4 regions of the Paenibacillus sp. A3M_27_13 genome follow, and region 2 is predicted to be linked to each of the others. Evidence: riboswitches for the same ligand, from Rfam matches in the RefSeq annotation. Region 2 holds a riboswitch; each other region holds the start of a gene.
What was found. Region 2 has a riboswitch for thiamine pyrophosphate ahead of NLX82_RS22365 (ECF transporter S component). Riboswitches for the same ligand answer to the same signal wherever they lie in the genome.

Region 1 (4,769 bases), on a different contig from region 2:
AAAAAATGTGGGTATAATGATTGAAACATTACCAAGCAACCTACATAGCATCACGACATCAAGTACATACAAATAGTCCTATACAGACGTTCTAAGCAACTCAATCTGAATTTGACAATATGGAATTGGAGGAATGACCTACATGAATACAATGAACTTAACCGTCCACACCCTGATGCCCTTTCACCACCAATACCAACGTGCCAACGCGGTGAGTATGCAGAAGAAAGAAGATAGCTCGGAGAAGAAGCTCAGCTTTCAGGACATTTTGAATGAAAAAATGGGTAAAAAATAAGGCGCCGTTTATCCGGTTGCAATATCCCACTTTACATAAGCTAAAAAGCCGTAGTTTCCTACATCGACTGTAGAGAACCACGGCTTTTTTTAGTTCATTTGTTCCTAAACTCACACGTTCGTTTTACTGACCGCCATCCCGATACTGCTCTGCCTTCTCACGCATCCCGGCAGCTACTGCTTCTTGAGTGTTCAGCCCCTTATCCGCTGCATAAGCGCGAATGTCCTGCGTGATGCGCATACTACAAAATTTGGGACCACACATCGAGCAAAAATGTGCTTCCTTGGCGCCCTCTGCCGGTAGCGTTTCATCATGGTAGGACAAGGCCCGCTCGGGATCAAGCGACAGATTGAACTGGTCCCGCCAGCGGAACTCAAAGCGTGCCTTGGACAAAGCATCATCCCGCTGCTGTGCCCGTGGATGACCCTTCGCCAGATCGGCAGCATGTGCCGCAATTTTGTAAGTAATGACACCCTCGCGGACATCATCCTTATTCGGCAGACCCAAATGCTCTTTAGGCGTAACATAGCACAGCATGGACGTCCCGAACCAACCGATCATCGCCGCCCCGATGGCTGAGGTAATATGATCATATCCGGGGGCAATATCCGTCGTGAGTGGCCCCAAGGTATAGAAAGGAGCTTCCTTACAAATCTCCATTTGTAAATCCACATTCTCTTTGATTTTATGCATAGGGACATGTCCTGGCCCTTCAATCATGACCTGAACATCATGCTTCCAGGCGATTTGCGTTAGCTCGCCCAACGTTTCCAGCTCTGCAAACTGTGCTTCATCATTCGCATCATAGATGCTACCCGGACGTAGACCATCTCCGAGAGAAAAGGCCACATCATAAGCTTTCATAATTTCGCAGATTTCTTCAAAATGCGTATACAAAAAATTCTCCTGATGGTGCGCAAGGCACCAGGCTGCCATGATCGACCCACCACGGGATACAATTCCCGTCATTCTATTCGCCGTCATCGGTATATACCGCAGCAATACACCCGCATGAATTGTAAAATAGTCCACTCCCTGCTCCGCCTGCTCAATCAGCGTATCGCGATACAGCTCCCACGTCAGCGCTTCTGCTTCGCCGTTCACCTTTTCAAGTGCCTGATACAGCGGTACAGTCCCAATCGGTACAGGAGAATTCCGAATGATCCATTCACGTGTTGTATGGATATTACGGCCTGTGGACAGGTCCATAACTGTATCCGAGCCCCAACGCACAGCCCAGGTCATTTTCTCCACTTCCTCCTCGATGGAGGAGGTAACCGCAGAATTACCAATGTTCGCATTGATCTTCACGTGAAAATGACGCCCAATGACCATTGGCTCACTTTCCGGGTGATTGATATTCGAAGGCAAAATGGCTCGTCCAGCCGCCAACTCCTGCCGTACAAACTCAGGCTCCACCCCTTCGCGGATCGCCGCAAATTCCATTTCGGGCGTAATGATCCCTTGCCGCGCATAATGCATTTGCGTCACTGTACGACCTTGCGAAGCACGAAGCGGACGGTTGGTCACGCCGGGAAATTCAACTGTCTCCCGTTTGGAGCCAGGTTTCAGTCCATTATCCTCCGGTTTGACGGCGCGTCCCTCGTAAGCCTCCACATCGCCCCGTTCCAGGGCCCAAGCTCGCCGTAATGGAGGCAGGCCCTGACGGATATCGACCTGATAGGCTTCGTCGGTCATGGGACCGCTCGTATCGTACACACGCAATGGCTCATGATGCTCCGTGCCCTGCGGCGTATGTGTAGGATGAAGAGCAATTTCGCGCTCTGGCACGGCAATGTCCGGCCGTGAGCCTTGAATATATACCTTACGGCTCCCTGGAAAGGGCGTTACCCCTCTGGCTTGCTCCCCGTTTGTCTTCTCTACCTCAACTTCTTTTGTTCCTACCAATCTTACTTCTGTTGATTTCAATTCTGTTCCTTTTGTTCCTTCTACTTCTGTCGGCTTCATTGTCCATTCCTCCCGTTTCGATGAAATGACACACCGATCCGGAACCATTCCCAGGGTGGCGCTGATCTATGCAAAAAAGCCGGTTCCCCAGGGAACCGGCTAATCTAACGAGGCAGCTATCCAGACAGTACGCATGTGGAATAATCCTATTCCAATGCGTCACCGTAGACAGCAGCCGCGTATACATTTCAATGGCCGATTACTTCCCTACGCTGGTATGATCCAGATCAGGTGCAAAGGGTCCGGAATCTTGCACGATTCCATCTCAGCCCGGCATTACAGGCTCCCCCAGTAACTGTGATACTTCTATTCACATGAGGCGGCTATAACAGATATCCCGCCATCCTTACCAGACTACTTTAAATTTATGGCTTTGGCAACCCTTCTAGGTTCCCTTTACCAAGGAGACGCTCCCCATCAAATCACTCTGCTTGCTTCAACTGTGTTCATTCTTGTTACGGAAGCATAAGCCCCATTTCCTTCGCCGCTTCAATCAAAATCGGAGCAAAGTCATGTAGCGTCTCGGGTGCAAGCCGACTGACCGGACCGGATACAGATAAAGCCGCAGTGACCTGTCCCTTCCGGTTTACAATTGGGGCAGCCACAGCAGCAGCCCCTGGCTCCCGTTCTTCATAGCTGGTCGCATAGCCCTTCTCGCGAATGTCCTGCAGCTGGGCTTTATAGACCTCCGGGTCTACTGAGGACGGCCATTCATCCCCGCTTAGCAGGGCTTCCAGCTCCTGCGGCGGCATAAAGGCTGCCAGCACTTTGCTGGAGGCCCCTACAGCCAGCGGCATACGCGCACCTACAGGCGCAACCCTGCGGATCGCCTGATTGCTCTGCACGGCTTGTATGCGAATACGCATGCTGCCGTCCCGTAAGTACAAGCTGACCGTCTCGCCCAGACGATCACGTAGTCCTTCCATTGCAGGCTGTAACAACACCGCCGGCTCGTCGCTTTGGGACAAGTGCGTGGATAGCTCCCAAATGCGGAAGCCAAGTCGATATTTTTCCGTTTCGGCATTCCGAACGACAAAGCCCCGATCCTCCAACGTAGTCAGCAGCCGATGAACCGTGCTTTTATGTAGACCAATTTTGGAGGCAATCTCCGTCAGGCCAAGATCCGAATCTGCGGTAAAACACAGCAGTATATCAAGTGCACGCTCTACAGCGCGAACGGTTAATTTACGGTCTTCCATCGTGAACCGCTCCTCTTGTATCCATATTCGTTTCACACTATGAAACATGGTTACATAAATTATATAGAATAGTCGCGGCTACTGTAAACCGATGTTTTTGTGACAACCATATTACAGAACGAGAACAAACATCGACAATTCTTTGCATCATTTTTACTTTTCCGGTTCAGGCGTTGACTTTGGATAATCCCCATCATACGATAATAGGTATCTATACGGATCTACACTACTATTTTCAAGTGGAATTATACCTAAATTCTATGAAACGAAGATCAATTTTATATAAGGAGGCTCTTACATGATTTCGACATCCCAGCGCAACGCTCAGCTACAGACCGCTGTTCAGGAGCCGTCCACCCCACTCTTTAATCCCCGTCTGCTGCGGTTCAAGCACGTTGTGATTGCTCTGCTGCTGTCGGTCGTCTTTTTTCTGTTGTTTTGTTTTATTGCCTTGCATGCTTACATCGCATGGGTACTTACGAATCCCACCGTTGCACCACTGTACTCTAATCCGATGCAGGCTAAAAGCATGCCTTATGAGGAAGTCAGCTTCCCTGCCAAGGATGGTAGCCGCATGGTACAAGGCTGGTATATCCCGGCGGACCAATCGCGGAAAACGATTATTTTCAGTCATGGCTATGGGGCTAACCGCGAAGAAAGCTGGATTCCCATGTATGATCTGGCGCATTATGCCCACAGTTTGAACTTTAATGTGGTCATGTTCGATTATGGATTTGCGTCACAAAACAGCAAAGCAGTCGCAACCGGAGGCAAAGCAGAATCCCAACAGCTCCTCGGAGCAATTCAGCTTGCGAAGCAACGCGGCTCGTCGGAGATTATCGTATGGGGCTTCTCCATGGGGGCAGGAACCGCTCTTCAGGCGGGCTTGCAAACCAAGGATGTGGACGCAATGATTTTGGACAGCACCTTCCTGCTGGAGCCAGATACGCTGTACCATAACATTCACAATCAAATTAATCTGCCAAGACATCCGTCTTTGGAAATTCTGGAGTTGCTGTTTCCAGTCTTGAACGGAACCAGCTTGCATCAAATTCCATATCAGGAAGTTAAAAAGGAAAACTATCCGTTCCCGATCATGTTTGTGCATGGTACACAGGATGAAAAAGCTCCTTATCCTATTGCGGAAAAGCTCGCTGCCAATCAAACCAACCCGCTTTCCAGTGTATGGATTGTTAAAAACGGGATACATGAGCTTATTTTCAGAGAGCACCCTCGTGAATATTTGCGACGGGTATCGACGTTTCTAAGCAGTGTACAGGAGCTGGAGGACAAGAAAACCATCGCTG
Region 2 (4,769 bases):
AGAAATGGATTGCGACACGTGGTCGTAGCTCATGCCGGGATTAAGGATCATTTTATTGGCAAACAGTCGGCACGTATTTCTGATTATTGCCGCTATGGAGATACGGAAGGACAGGATGCGAACGGAACACCGATCCGCAAGGATTGGTTCGTAGACCATGAATCGGGAGAAATAGTAGTATGGGGACATGATCCGAGACCGCAGCCTACCCTTGTGAACCAGACGGTGAATATTGATCAGGGTGTGGTATTTGGCGGTATGCTGACCGCTTATCGTTATCCGGAAAAGGAATTTGTCAGCGTTCCGGCACATGAGAATTATGCGAATGATCCCGATAGCCCACTTGTCCGGTGGCAGAGAAAACGGTTTTCCCCGCCGAATTTACGCAAGCTAATCGCTGGTTACAGTGTGCTGACGGAATCGTATGGCGAAGTGCGCGTACAAGGAGAATGGATCAAATCCGCTATAGATACCGTGTCACATGTGACGGTACCCATGGAGGAGCTGGTGTATATTCCACCGACGATGAGCCCTGCTCCAGCGGTGTCTGCAGAGGAAGGATATCTGGAGCATCCACGTGAGGCGCTGGCTTATTATCGCGGGCAAGGAGTACAAACGATGGTGGCCGAGAAAAAACATATGGGTAGCCGGGCTATTTTGCTATTATTCAAAAACGAACAGGCCGCTGTTCAATATGTAGGCTACCCGACATTGGGCACGATCTATAGTCGGAGTGGGAGAGCTTTCTTTGAACAAAGCCTTGGGAAGCAAGTGATGGAGAAGCTGAATGTGGATTTACGGACTGCTGGATATTTTGAACGGAACCAGACGGATTTTGTATTGCTGGATGCGGAAATTGTACCGTGGAATCTCAAGGCTCGGGAACTGATTGCTGCACAGTATGCGCATGTGGGGGAGGCAGCTCTGTTGGATCGCAGTAAGCTGGTAGACAAGCTGAAGCAGGCGAAGGTTGCAGGTCGAGAGGTTGGAGACTGGTTGGAGGAAATGGAACAGAAGTACGCGAATGCCGTAACGTTTCAAGAGGCTTTTCAAAAATATTGCTGGGATGTGGACGGTCTGGATGAAATTCGTATTGCACCGTTCCATACGCTGGCACACAGCGGAAAGACTTTTTTCGACCATTCTCATATTTGGCATATGGAGCAAAACCGGGAGCTGGCTGGGCTGTCTTCCCTGTTTATGGAGACAGAGTATCGCGTTATCACGGACGAAGCAAGCGAGGAAGAGGTCATTCGCTGGTGGAACGAGATGACAGAGGATGGTCATGAGGGGATTGTGATCAAGCCGGAACGCTTTTTGATGAAAAATCGGGACAAGATGATTCAGCCTGCAATCAAGGTGAGAGGCCGGAAGTATTTGCACATCATTTACGGTATGGATTATCTTGCCCCTGAGAATTTAAAGCGTCTGAAGCAGCGTCGAACGAACAAAAAGGAGCGTCATGCCCTGATGGAAGGAGCGCTTGGTATGGAAGGCGTGGAACGTTTTGTCCGCAAGGATACGGTAGATCGTATTCATGAATGCGTCCTTGCCGCGCTATCTCTGGAATCGGAGCCGATTGATCCGAGATTGTAGTTTGCGAAGGAGGGATTGAGATGGAAAGGGGTACACCGTTAATTGATATTGGCGTGAACTTGATGCACCGTTCGTTTCATGCGGATCGGGAACAGGTGGTAGAGAGAGCCGCAGCTGTAGGGATTTCACCCCTGATTATTACCGGGACCAGTGTCCGTAGCAGTCGAGAGGCTTCTCAGTATGCAGCACGTTATCCGGGCAAGCTGTATGCGACAGCTGGCGTGCATCCCCATGATGCCAAAGACTGCAGCGCAGATACGATCCAGCAGCTCCGCCAGCTGGCGAGTCAGCCGCAGGTCGTATCCATAGGGGAATGCGGATTGGACTATAACCGTGATTTTTCGCCGCGTGATGTGCAGCGCCGATGGTTTGAGGAGCAAATCCAACTGGCGGGTGAGCTTAATATGCCGTTATTTCTTCATGAACGAGATGCACATGAGGATTTTGTTGCTATGCTGCGGGAGTATCAAGGGCTTGTCGATAAAGCAGTGGTGCATTGTTTTACAGGCACGGAACAAGAATTGCATACGTATGTAGAGATGGGACTGTATATCGGGATCACCGGCTGGATTTGCGACGAACGGCGTGGCAAACATCTGCGTGAACTGGTCAGAGATATTCCCTTGGACCGTCTGATGATTGAAACGGATGCACCATTTTTGACCCCGCGTAATTTGCCCGTGAAGCCTAAAGAAGGGCGTAATGAGCCCATGTATCTCGCTCACATTGCTGCTACGGTTGCCGAATGTACAGGCCGAAGCATGATGGAGATCGAAATCGCCACGACGGAGACAGCCAAACGTTTCTTCGGATTATAGGATTGTCAAAGCCATAGATGTGGTATATATTATAGTGAATTAAAAAAGCATTGTCGGGAGCTTGAGAAAGTCAGGCTGAGAGGGTGGCCCTTGCCACTGACCGTGAAATCTGATCTGGGTAATGCCAGCGTAGAGAAACCAAGAACACTATACAGGAATGCCGCTTGTTTCGCGGTTGTCGATAGATACAATGTATGTCCTAGCATTTTACCTTGACCCTGACTTTGGCTTGGTATCAGTGTAGTAGCTTAGACTACTGGTTATATAAGGCATATCGACGAATGATGTTTTGTATGGTGCTTCACCTTTTACTGCGCATAAAGCTTGCCTGGAGATTCAGCTCCAGACAAGCTTTTTTTTATGGCCAAGAGGCCAATTATAAGGATAAGGGGAGCACGCAATAATGAATACTGCTGTAAGAGCGTCCAAAGGGTTGAAGCTGACTGATATTTTGGTCACGATTGTGATCGCTGTTGTGTTCGGGTTAGTCTACAAAATATGGGGACCTGCCTATGATTTGATGAAACCATTCGGTTTACACGCCGAGCAACTGATGTATGGCATGTGGTTTATGGCAGGCACGTTTGCTTATCTCATCATTCGCAAGCCGGGTGTTGCAATTTTGGCAGAGGTGGCAGCGGCAACGGTCAGTGCTTTTTTGGGAAGCGAATGGGGGATGTCCACTTTGTACTATGGCCTGCTGCAAGGCTTGGGAGCGGAGCTATTTTTTGCGGCTTTTCTGTATCGGAACGCAAACCTGTGGGTTGCTTCGCTAGCTGCGGCTGGGGCGGCTGTCGCTTCTCTAATTTTAGACTTCAGCTACGGGTATATTGATCAGCTTTCGACCTGGAACTATGTTTTGTATATTGGTTTTCGCATGATTGGCAGCATTGTGATTGCCGGGGTATTCGCGTTCTATCTGGCCAGGGCATTGGAGGTAACCGGAGTCACGCGAAGTTTGAGACCCGCAACGGAACAAGATTATAAGGGGCTGGATTGATGAGCCAGGCAACCGAAGATGTAGTGGCTTCGATCACCCGTCTTCGGTTGAAATTTCCCGGTGAGCAGGAGCTGCTTTTTCACAATATGTCTTTGTCTGTCCGCAAGGGGGAAAAGCTGCTGCTGCTGGGACCGAGTGGATGCGGTAAATCAACGCTGCTCCAAGTGTTAAGCGGTCTGATTCCACGCACGATAGAAGTGCCTATGAAATGCGATGCTGCTGTAATCCCAAGTGTCTCAGGTATTGTATTTCAAGATCCTGATACGCAGTTTTGTATGTCATATGCAGACGAGGAACTGGCTTTTGTGTTGGAAAATAATCAGGTTCCTCGTGAGCAGATGCGATCCCGTATTCGCGAGCTGCTGATACAGGTTGGTCTATCAACGGATGATATACACATGCCCATTGGCAGCATGTCACAGGGAATGAAACAGCGGCTGGCGATTGCGTCTGTGCTGGCTATGGAGCCAGAAGTGCTTTTTCTGGATGAGCCCACGGCTTTGTTGGACGAGGAAGGCACTACACAGGTGTGGGATACCATTCGAAACATTTCGGTAGACCAGACACTGGTGATCGTGGAGCATAAAATTAATGAAATTGTCCATGATGTGGACCGGATTGTGGTGCTTTCTGCTCAAGGGGAGATCATTGCGGATGGAAGGGCGGAAGAAGTATTTCATGGGCAGCGGCAGGCATTGTCCGAGTATGGCGTGTGGTACCCGGGAGTATGGAATGAATCGTCTTCGCCGCGTTGGAGTGAATCAGTGACACAGCAGAATGGTACGGGGAATGGTACAGGGATTGGTTTGCTGGAGCTGGAACATTTTAGTGGCCTCCGCGGTTTAAGTTCAGTGATTTATGTGGAGCATGCGCAGGTGAAGCCTGGCGACTGGATTGGCGTGGTCGGTGAAAACGGGGCTGGCAAAAGCTCACTGCTGCTCTCCATGATGCGCTTACTTCGCACACAGGGACGTTATAGCGTGCGCGGAATTGAGGCAGGCAGTACGGAACAACTGGCAGAGCGTATCGGGTTCGCGTTTCAAAATCCCGAGCTGCAATTCGTAGCACACACCGTACGAAAGGAACTAGAGTATTCGTTACCCAAGAGCTTGTTCACCGTTGAACAGTGCCGGGAACGGGTCGATCGGATGCTCGTACAGTTCGGACTGGAGCGGCTGGACGAGCGTCATCCGTATCAGCTTTCATTGGGCCAAAAAAGGCGGTTGAGTATTGCTACGGCTATGATCCGTGAGCCGGAAGTGCTGCTGCTGGATGAACCGACTTTTGGGCAGGATGCGCGTAATACCTTTGTCATGCTGGATATGTTGGAGCAGCTGAGAGCGGCAGGCACGGCC
Region 3 (4,769 bases), on a different contig from region 2:
AATTAGTTCTTTTAGATCAACAGAAGGAAGAATATATGGTTATTTTGTCATAGATAAATAGAAGAATAAAACAGATTCGCACGTCCATACTATGGACAACATGTCATCTTGAGGATTTTGCAAAAATCCGATAAGCGACTTTCAATGAACAAGATATAGATCGAAATGGTTTAGTTCGTCTATATCTTGCACTTCGGAGCGACTGAAATCGAATTTTGTGAAATTCTTACAATATGAAAATGAAGAGAAGGAAGGTCTTTCTATGGAAGCATTTTATGTCAATCGCGATGGGTCATTATCTACTCCATTACGGGGAAAGGATGTGTTGGCAAATCCCCTTTTGAACAAAGGTGTCGCTTTTACAGAAGAAGAACGCAAGGAGCTGGGTTTGGAAGGAATCCTTCCTCCAACCGTCCTTTCATTGGAGAAACAGAGCGTACGGGCATATCAGCAGTTTCTCGCACAACCCACCATGCTGCGTAAAAATGCTTCTCTCAACGACCTTCACAACCGAAATGTCGTACTCTACTACCGGCTGCTAACCGATCATTTGAGTGAAATGCTGCCCGTAGTCTACACGCCGACCGTAGGAACCGCGATTCAAGAATATAGTCACGAGTATAACCGCCCTGGAGGCGTATATTTGTCGATAGATAACCCGAACGGTATTGGACAAGCATTCCATAATTCTGGTTTGAGCGGCCATGATGTGGATCTGATTGTCGTGACAGATTCCGAAAGTATTTTGGGGATTGGTGACTGGGGCGTCGGGGGGATTAACATTGCTATTGGCAAGCTTGCAGTATATACGGCTGCGGCAGGCATTCATCCTGGGCGGGTGCTGCCAATTGTACTGGATGTAGGCACGAATAATGAAAAGCTGCTGAATGATCCACTGTACATCGGAAACCGCCATAAACGAGTTCGCGGAGAAGCCTATAACCAGTTTATTGATACTTTTATCAGCAAAACGTTAGCGCAATTCCCGAAGGCGCTTTTACATTGGGAAGATGTGGGTAGCGTTAATGCGCGCCATATTATAGGAAAATACGGTCAAAGCATACTCACCTTCAACGATGATATACAAGGTACAGGAGCAGTGACCCTGGCTGCGATTCTTTCGGCGGTGGGTGTCACCAAGACTCCGCTGCGTGAACAAAAAATACTTGTTTTCGGCCCAGGGGCTGCAGGGATCGGTAACGCTGATCAAATTCGGGGCGCTATGATCGAGGATGGCCTTTCCGTAGATGATTCATTCAAGTCCTTTTGGGCCTTTGATTATCGCGGGCTGTTAACGGAAGATATGGAAGACGTATTGGAGTATCAGAAACCGTATGTGCGCAAAAAGGATGAAGTCAGCTCATGGACCCGGTCGGGTGACGGCAAAATACCGCTACTGGAGGTCATCCGTCAGGTGAAGCCTACGATATTGATTGGAACTTCCGGTGTAGCAGGTGCCTTTTCTGAAGAGATCATCAAGGAGATGGCAAAGCATGTAGAACGCCCGATCATTATGCCCATGTCCAATCCTACAAACCTTGCAGAAGCAGTACCCGAGGATTTGATCCGGTGGACAGATGGCAGAGCACTGATCGCAACCGGAAGTCCTTTTGAGCCCGTTACCTATAACGATACAAATTTTGAGATTGGACAGGCGAACAATGCCTTTGTTTTTCCGGGACTGGGTCTGGGTGCGATTGTGGTTAAAGCCAAAAGGATTACCCCTGCGATGTTTACAGCGGCAGCAGTTGCTGTTGCCAATGGTGTAGATTCGAATACGCCTGGCGGTGCGCTACTCCCTCATATCCGAAAATTACGCGAAGTTTCGTACGCTGTTGCGATTGCGGTTGCAAAAGCCGCGATTCAGGATCAGGTAGCGCAGGCGCACATTTCAGATGTGGAACAAGCTATACAAGATGCAATGTGGAAACCGAAATATGCCAAGGTCAAAGCAGTGGAAAGTGTAATTCATCACCCTCACTAAGCCCAAAACACCTAACTAGAGGAAATTTAATATTTTGTACACTATGTTTGACATAGCATATGAACGAATGTACAGTAATAGTCAAAAGAATAGAAGTCCACTAGGGGAGCCACTATGGCTGAGACAAGAGCGTATCTTGGACCCTTTGAACCTGATCTAGTTCGTACTAGCGTAGGAAAGTGGAGCCTTCGTATATAAGGTTTCAAGCGTTTTTTGCGTATTGGGCCTATTGTTGAAGCCGCTCCATTTTTCCGGGGCGGCTTTTTAGCGTTGTTCCGGAATTATATTCTTACAGGACTTCTTGCTCTTCAATTTAATGGAGGTGGGGAAATTGAGTTTTACACAAGAACTCCGTCGGCAGGCGGACGGCATTTTTCAAGCGATTTTTGAGCATCCCTTTGTGAGAGGTATTGCTGAAGGAAGTTTGACAAGGGGACAGCTGATTCACTATGTAAAACAGGACTTTGAATATTTGAACGCCTACATGCGGATATACGGCATCGCAATCTCCAAATGCACGAATCGGGAGGACATGGCTGTATTTAATGAACAAATCTCTTTTATTCTCCACAGCGAGGTTCATCCGCATCAAAATTTCTGTGCTGTCGCAGGGGTGAGCTATGAAGAGTTGCAGGGATATCCGCTCGCTCCGTCGGCTCATCACTATATCCGTCACATGCTGACGGTTGCGCATGAGGGTAGCCTGAGCGAGATCTTGGCTGTGCTGCTGCCATGTATGTGGACGTATGCCGAGATTGGTCGCAGACTGCTGGATGAAGTAAAGCCGGATGAGTCCCATCCGTTCTATGAATGGATGGGCTTCTATGGAGACCAGCTTGATGATACAACACTCAAGTTCCGAGAACGTGTAGATGCTTGGGCGGAAGGCGCAACGGCTGCTGAGCGAGAGCGGATGATTGAGCATTTTATACTGAGCTGCCAGCTGGAATATAAGTTCTGGGACATGGCCTATAAGCAGGAAGAATGGCCGGTCCAGATACAGGCAGCGGTCTTGGAATAGTCAGCCTGGCAATTCGATGCGTGAAGTACAGTTAATGCCCTTTGAACCACCAACTATAGAGAGGATAATCATTATGAGTACATGGGAAAAAAGTTATTCGGATCTCCTGACGAAGGTACAAAACAGCAAACCCCTCGTTCACAATATGACCAATGTGGTAGTCACTAACTTTACGGCCAACGGCCTGTATGCATTGGGCGCCTCCCCGGTGATGGCCTATGCACCCGAGGAAGTAGCAGACATGGCAAAAATAGCGGGAGCCATCGTGTTAAACATCGGTACGCTGAACCGCGAACTGGTGGATGCCATGATCATTGCTGGACAATCGGCGAATGCACACGGTGTTCCGGTCCTGCTAGATCCGGTCGGTGCGGGAGCAACGAGCTTTAGAACCGAATCGGCACTGCGAATCCTGAGAGAAGTCAAAATCTCATTGGTGCGGGGCAATGCAGCCGAAGTCGCGCATCTTGTTGGAGAAGCGCGTGAGATTAAAGGCGTAGATGCTGGTGACAGTGCTGACAGCGGAAATGTCGATCTGGCAATTCGGGCTGCTCAAACGCTCAATACAATGGTTGTCATTACTGGAAAAGAGGACGTCATCACCGATGGGGCCGAAGCACGAATGATAAGCGGTGGAGACGCGCTGCTCACGAAGGTAACCGGAGCAGGCTGCCTGCTGACCTCTGTGTTAGGTGCCTTTGCAGCTGTTGAACCCAACCTGCTGCTCGCAGGTACAGCAGGCTTGGCATTTTACGGTGCAGCAGCTTCCCGAGCCGCAGCACGTACCGCAGAGCTGGGGCCCGGCAGCTTCCAGATTGCCTTTCTCGACGAGCTCGCCAAACTACATACAGGTTCGCTAGAGGGGCATGTCACTGTCCGTGAAGCCGGAACAACCACAGCAGGTGGTGCGCGATGACAGACGTTCGTGTACCCAGAGCACTGACGATTGCCGGTTCGGACAGTGGCGGCGGGGCCGGGATTCAAGCCGATCTCAAAACCTTTCAGGAGCTTGGCGTTTACGGCATGTCGGCTATTACGGCCATTACCGTACAGAATACTTTAGGGGTCCACGGCGTATATCCGCTGCCACAGGAAGCAACAGCGGAACAGATCGAAGCTGTAGGATTAGACCTTGGAGTGGATGCCCTGAAGACTGGCATGCTGTTTAATGCGGGCATCATCCGTCTTGTGAGCAAGCAGATTCGAAAGTTCGGCTGGAAAAAGGTTGTCGTCGATCCCGTGATGATTGCCAAGGGAGGCGCTGAACTGCTGCAACTGGAAGCGGTGCAGGCTTTGAAGGACGACCTGTTTCCCTTAGCCCTGGTCGTTACACCGAATATCCCGGAGGCGGAAGCCCTGACAGGGATCAGCATCCGTACGATGGAGGATCGCCGCGAGGCTGCGAGACATATTAGCAGTATGGGACCAAATTTCGTTGTGATCAAGGGTGGCCACGCTGACGAGAGCGAGAGCAGCGAACAGATTGTGGACCTGCTCTTTGACGGAACCGCCTTTACAGAGCTGAGCGGCAAGCGGGTACGGACTGTCCATACACACGGAACAGGATGTACCTTCTCGGCAGCGATAACTGCTGAATTAGGGAAAGGAATGTCTGTACTGGAAGCTATCTCGAATGGTAGAGCCTTCATCCAGGCGGCGATTGAGGATACTTTACACCTTGGACAGGGACATGGCCCAACCAATCATTGGGCCTACCGCCGTCGTCAGGAGGTACTCCGATGAGCAGCAGAATATTGCCACAGA
Region 4 (4,769 bases), on a different contig from region 2:
ATGTTGATTCAGTAGGCAACAGTGTGGGGTTCACCTTGGATAATTATGTGCACGCATATGATGCGCGGAATCACAGGTGGGTGGAGGGCTTTCAAAAGGAACTTCAGGACCAGACCCCTATATCTTTACTGAATAATTCAGAAACTTTTGAGCAAATACGTCGTTCCACCATCGTTCGCAGCGTCCAAGAGGACCTGGCGCGAATTATTAATGTCCATAACGAAAAAGCTGCACGTAACGGCATAACTTATACGTTCACGCTACCGCTCATTCCGCAAGAGGAGTGGTACAACACAGTAGATGATGTGGGTCTGATCGCGTTTATCCAAGGCATTCCGGTCGGAGACAGGTATTACAATAACTATGGATTTGGTGGTGGGAGAGTCGTTAGAAAGCAAGACATTATAGGCGGCATAGAACCAGATACTGGGATGAAATATTTTTATAGAGATTCATGTCCAGCTCCCTTTAAAGCGAGTGAACGTTTTGCGGATGAAAAATCTGCAGCAGCTGCGGGATACTTTGAGTACAAATGTTATAATGGCTTAAAATAATCACCTTCATGGGTGGTTTTTCTTTTTTTAGGCAGATCCATATCAAAAACCTTAAAAATCGCTGTTTTCCATATTCCGATATGGTTGCAGAATGTGCTACAATAAAGCTTTGAAAGAAACGAAATGCATATGAAATAAGAACAGTCGGCAGCGCCGATGACAATAAGGAGCCAAAAACAGCTTATGAGTTTATTGACTGTAGAAAATGTATCTCACAACTTTGGGGACCGCGCATTATTTAAAAATGTTTCCTTTCGATTGCTTGCGGGGGAACGTGTAGGTTTGGTAGGAGCTAACGGTGTCGGTAAATCGACACTCATGAACATTCTGACTGGAAAATTGCTTAAGGATGAGGGTAAAGTGGAATGGACTCCACGTGTACGTTACGGCTATCTGGATCAGCATACCAAGCTGACACCGGGCAAAACGGTACGTGATGTTTTGAAAGACGCTTTTCTTCCTTTGTTGGAATTGGAAAAGGAAATGATGCAGATTACTGACAAAATGGGGGATGCTTCTCCTGAAGAGTTGGAAGTGCTGCTGGAACAGATGGGTGAAATTCAGGAGCAACTGGATATGGGGGATTTTTACCTCATTGATGTGAAGGTTGAAGAAATGGCGAATGGACTAGGTCTGTCGGCCATAGGACTGGACCGGGATGTATCTGCACTTAGCGGTGGGCAACGGACAAAGGTGCTTCTTGCTAAGTTGCTGTTGGAAAAGCCAAATGTCCTGCTGCTGGATGAGCCTACCAACTATTTGGATGTAGAGCATATTGAATGGCTTACGCGCTATTTGAAGGATTATCCCTATGCTTTTATTCTTATTTCACATGATACTGAGTTTATGAACCAGGTCGTTAATGTTATTTACCATCTTGAATTTGCCAAGATGACCCGTTATTCAGCTAACTATGAAAAGTTTCTTGAAATGGCGGATCTGAACAAAGCTCAGCATATTGATGCTTATGAGAAGCAACAGGACTTTATTAAGAAACAGGAAGATTTTATTCAGCGTAATAAAGCGCGTGCCTCTACATCAGGCCGAGCAAAGAGCCGTGAAAAGCAACTTGATCGGATCGAACGTATAGATAAGCCTGAAGAAGCTGCGAAGCCAACCTTTCAATTCAAAGAAGCACGTGCAAGCGGAAAGACGGTATTTGAGGGTATTGATTTTGAGATTGGTTATACGCATGCCCTTTTGCCTAAAATGTCCATGACGATTGAACGTGGCGAAAAGATTGCTATTGTTGGCTACAACGGTGTCGGTAAATCGACATTGCTCAAAACCATATTGGGAAAAATACCGCCAATCAGTGGAAAAACCTATCAAGGTGATTTTTTGCAGCCCGCTTATTTTGAGCAGGAAGTAAAGGCGGAGAAAATTACACCGATTGACGATGTGTGGAATGAATTCCCACATTTGAACCAGCATGAAGTACGAGCGCATTTGGCGCGTTGCGGTTTAAAGAATGAGCATATCACGCGTCCGCTATCTGCGCTCAGTGGTGGAGAACAGGCTAAAGTCCGTCTTTGCAAACTGTTAATGCGTGAAAGCAACTGGGTACTGTTCGATGAGCCTACCAACCACTTGGATGTTAAAGCTAAGGATGAGCTGAAACGTGCCTTGAAGGAATACAAAGGGACCGTATTGCTTGTATCTCACGAACCGGACTTTTACGAGGATTGGGTAACCAAAACGTGGAATGTGGAAGAGTGGTCAAGTAAAGTTAACTAACATCAACTAAATCCAATTCTGCATATTTCACACGAAGTGGGGTTTGCAGAATTAGGAAAATATGCTAAGCTATCTTTAGCTTATACAATAAAATAGTCACACTAGGGGAGCCGCCCATGCGGCTGAGACGGAATAAATGGATTTCGGACCCTTTGCACCTGATCTGGGTTATGCCAGCGTAGGGAAGTGAGCGCCGTACAAACAAGGCAACACCATCTTATTTTTGTTTGTGCGTGGGACGATACACGTATACGGATATCATTGTCCGTTCGATTATTGGACGTTCGTTAAACCACTTCCTTGGGGAAGTGGTTTTTTTGCGTTTCGTTCACTTTAAGTTGTTCGAGCTTCCGTAGACGATTCACATACAATCCTCTTTCATTACTGCTGGTAGACGTGACTGGCTAAGCTTAGATCTTTTAGTCCAATGTGAGGTGAAGACAAAATCGAATTACACGCAATTTCGATGGAAAAGGGCACTTTTGCACAAGCAGCCCAAGTGGCTGCTGTGATTTGTCCGTATGTTCATTATGTACACGCACGTTTAAAACAGAATGGTGCCTCTGCATTGCTATCTTTGACTCGCAGCATGGTGGAGCAGGGAGTTCCTTTGCAACAAATTGTAGTAAATGATCGTGTGGATGTAGCTTTACTTACTTTGGTTGGAGCCGTCCAGCTACCAGCTAATGGATTACCTGTAGCGGATGTGAAAAGCCTACTTCCAAAGGGTACACGCTGTGGAGTATCTGTGCATTCCTTGAAGGAGGCGCAGACTGCCGAGCGGGTAGGAGCGGACTATGTACTTTATGGTCACATATATGAGACCCATTGTAAGCCCGGTATTGTACCACGGGGTTTAGCTCAGCTTGAACATATTTGCAGGCTGTCGAACATTCCGGTGATCGCGCTGGGCGGCATACAACCGCACCATATCCCGGAGCTTTATAGGGCCGGAGCAAGCGGAATTGCGGTGATGTCTGGTATATGGGAGGCTGAGTCGCCCGTTGCAGCTGCGCTGGAATATAGGCGAATGGCAGATCTTGTAGTTCACAACCTGTAGCGAGAAAACGAGAGTAGAGGCAAGCTGAAAGCAGAATGGTTTATGGAGAGGAGACACGGAACAAATGCCAAAGATACACACAGAGGCAAGAGCGATAGGACACGCTGAATGCTTGGTCATAGGTGGAGGTGTCATCGGCAGTTCCATTGCTTACCATGTGGCCAAGGAGGGAAGAAGTACGATCATGCTGGAACGATTGATCCCGGGTGAGGGAGCCTCAGGAGCAGCGGTTGGAATGCTGGCAGCGGAAAGTGAAGAGTTCACCGACTCTGAGCTGGCACGGTTTGCTCGCATAAGTCGAGACGCATTCCCTGAGCTTGTCTGTGATCTGGAGCGTTTGTCAGGTATTTCGGTGGAATTCCGTACAGAAGGATTTGTGACTCCTTTCCGTACGGAAACTGAAGGCCAAAAACGCTGGAAAGCTGCTAAAACGCGAGAGGATGATTGTCCTATCTGGTGGGATGCGAAGGAATTGGCCCGACGAATTCCAGGTTTGGATGAACAAGCGATCGGGGCAATATATCGTTCAAAAGAGACACAAGTGGCTCCTGTCCAGCTTTGCCGTGCTTATGCAGGTGCTGCTGCGGTGCTGGGGGCAACGGTATGGTCTGGTACACAGGCAGAGCAACTGGTCATACAGAATGGTCGAGTTTGCGGTGTTCGAACAGATAGTGGCTTTTTTTCCTGCGATCAGGTCATTATTGCCGGAGGCTTGGATAGCATGAAATTGCTAGCGCAGGTTGGATTTGAATATCCACTTTATCCGGTCAAGGGCGAAGCGGTAGCGGTCTCCTTGAAGGATCACCCGTTAGAATACACCATTTATGCTGATGATATTTACCTCGTGCCTAAACAGAATAACGAGCTTTGGATTGGGGCAACGAGCCTTCCGCATCAATATGACGAAGAGGTGACCGTAGGAGGCTTGGAGGGGTTGCTGGCACGTGCCTCTGCTTGGCTGCCGCGCGTCCGTGAAGCTTCTTTTATACGCACTTGGGCGGGCTTACGTCCGCAGGCCGCATCAGGTCATCCTTTTATAGGCACTGTCCCTGGGGTCGAGGGCGTATATGCTGCCGTCGGGCATTATCGCAACGGTGTCCTGCTGAGTGATGCTACCGGGCGTGCGCTGGCAGCTATGCTTAATGGGGCTGGTGCAGCTGAACTTGGGATAAGTAGATTTTCTTCTGAGCTCCTCAAGGAGGAAAGCTTATGAAGCTGACGATTAACGGCCAGAGCCTGACCTTTTCTAATCGAATCACTCATGTGGATCAATTGCTACATGAGCTTGATGTAAAGGTGAAAACTGTAGTGGTAGAGCTGAATCGGCGTATATTGACCCGTGAAGATCATGATGAAGCAGTACTGAAGGATGGAGATTGCCTAGAGATTGTACATTTTGTGGGAGGCGGTTGATCATG

Region 1: it holds a riboswitch for thiamine pyrophosphate, as region 2 does, so the genes downstream of both, thiC (phosphomethylpyrimidine synthase ThiC) here and NLX82_RS22365 (ECF transporter S component) in region 2, are expected to answer to the same signal.
Region 3: it holds a riboswitch for thiamine pyrophosphate, as region 2 does, so the genes downstream of both, tenA (thiaminase II) here and NLX82_RS22365 (ECF transporter S component) in region 2, are expected to answer to the same signal.
Region 4: it holds a riboswitch for thiamine pyrophosphate, as region 2 does, so the genes downstream of both, NLX82_RS01190 (thiamine phosphate synthase) here and NLX82_RS22365 (ECF transporter S component) in region 2, are expected to answer to the same signal.

Annotation. Positions count from the first base shown of each region.
Region 1 is NZ_JANAVE010000012.1:38,792-43,560, forward strand. Features, by position in the region: gene NLX82_RS25555 (hypothetical protein) at 143-295, shown strand; gene thiC (phosphomethylpyrimidine synthase ThiC) at 419-2,263, opposite strand; TPP riboswitch at 2,451-2,563, opposite strand; gene NLX82_RS25565 (IclR family transcriptional regulator) at 2,719-3,462, opposite strand; gene NLX82_RS25570 (alpha/beta hydrolase) at 3,761-4,769, shown strand, end outside.
Region 2 is NZ_JANAVE010000008.1:150,945-155,713, forward strand. Features, by position in the region: gene NLX82_RS22355 (polynucleotide kinase-phosphatase) at 1-1,596, shown strand, start outside; gene NLX82_RS22360 (TatD family hydrolase) at 1,617-2,414, shown strand; TPP riboswitch at 2,459-2,568, shown strand; gene NLX82_RS22365 (ECF transporter S component) at 2,818-3,414, shown strand; gene NLX82_RS22370 (ABC transporter ATP-binding protein) at 3,414-4,769, shown strand, end outside.
Region 3 is NZ_JANAVE010000004.1:101,531-106,299, forward strand. Features, by position in the region: gene NLX82_RS16675 (NAD-dependent malic enzyme) at 263-1,984, shown strand; TPP riboswitch at 2,077-2,179, shown strand; gene tenA (thiaminase II) at 2,316-3,005, shown strand; gene thiM (hydroxyethylthiazole kinase) at 3,079-3,921, shown strand; gene thiD (bifunctional hydroxymethylpyrimidine kinase/phosphomethylpyrimidine kinase) at 3,918-4,748, shown strand; gene thiE (thiamine phosphate synthase) at 4,745-4,769, shown strand, end outside.
Region 4 is NZ_JANAVE010000001.1:271,549-276,317, reverse strand. Features, by position in the region: gene NLX82_RS01200 (hypothetical protein) at 1-554, shown strand, start outside; gene NLX82_RS01195 (ABC-F family ATP-binding cassette domain-containing protein) at 738-2,291, shown strand; TPP riboswitch at 2,385-2,493, shown strand; gene NLX82_RS01190 (thiamine phosphate synthase) at 2,758-3,351, shown strand; gene thiO (glycine oxidase ThiO) at 3,416-4,564, shown strand; gene thiS (sulfur carrier protein ThiS) at 4,561-4,764, shown strand; gene NLX82_RS01175 (thiazole synthase) at 4,767-4,769, shown strand, end outside.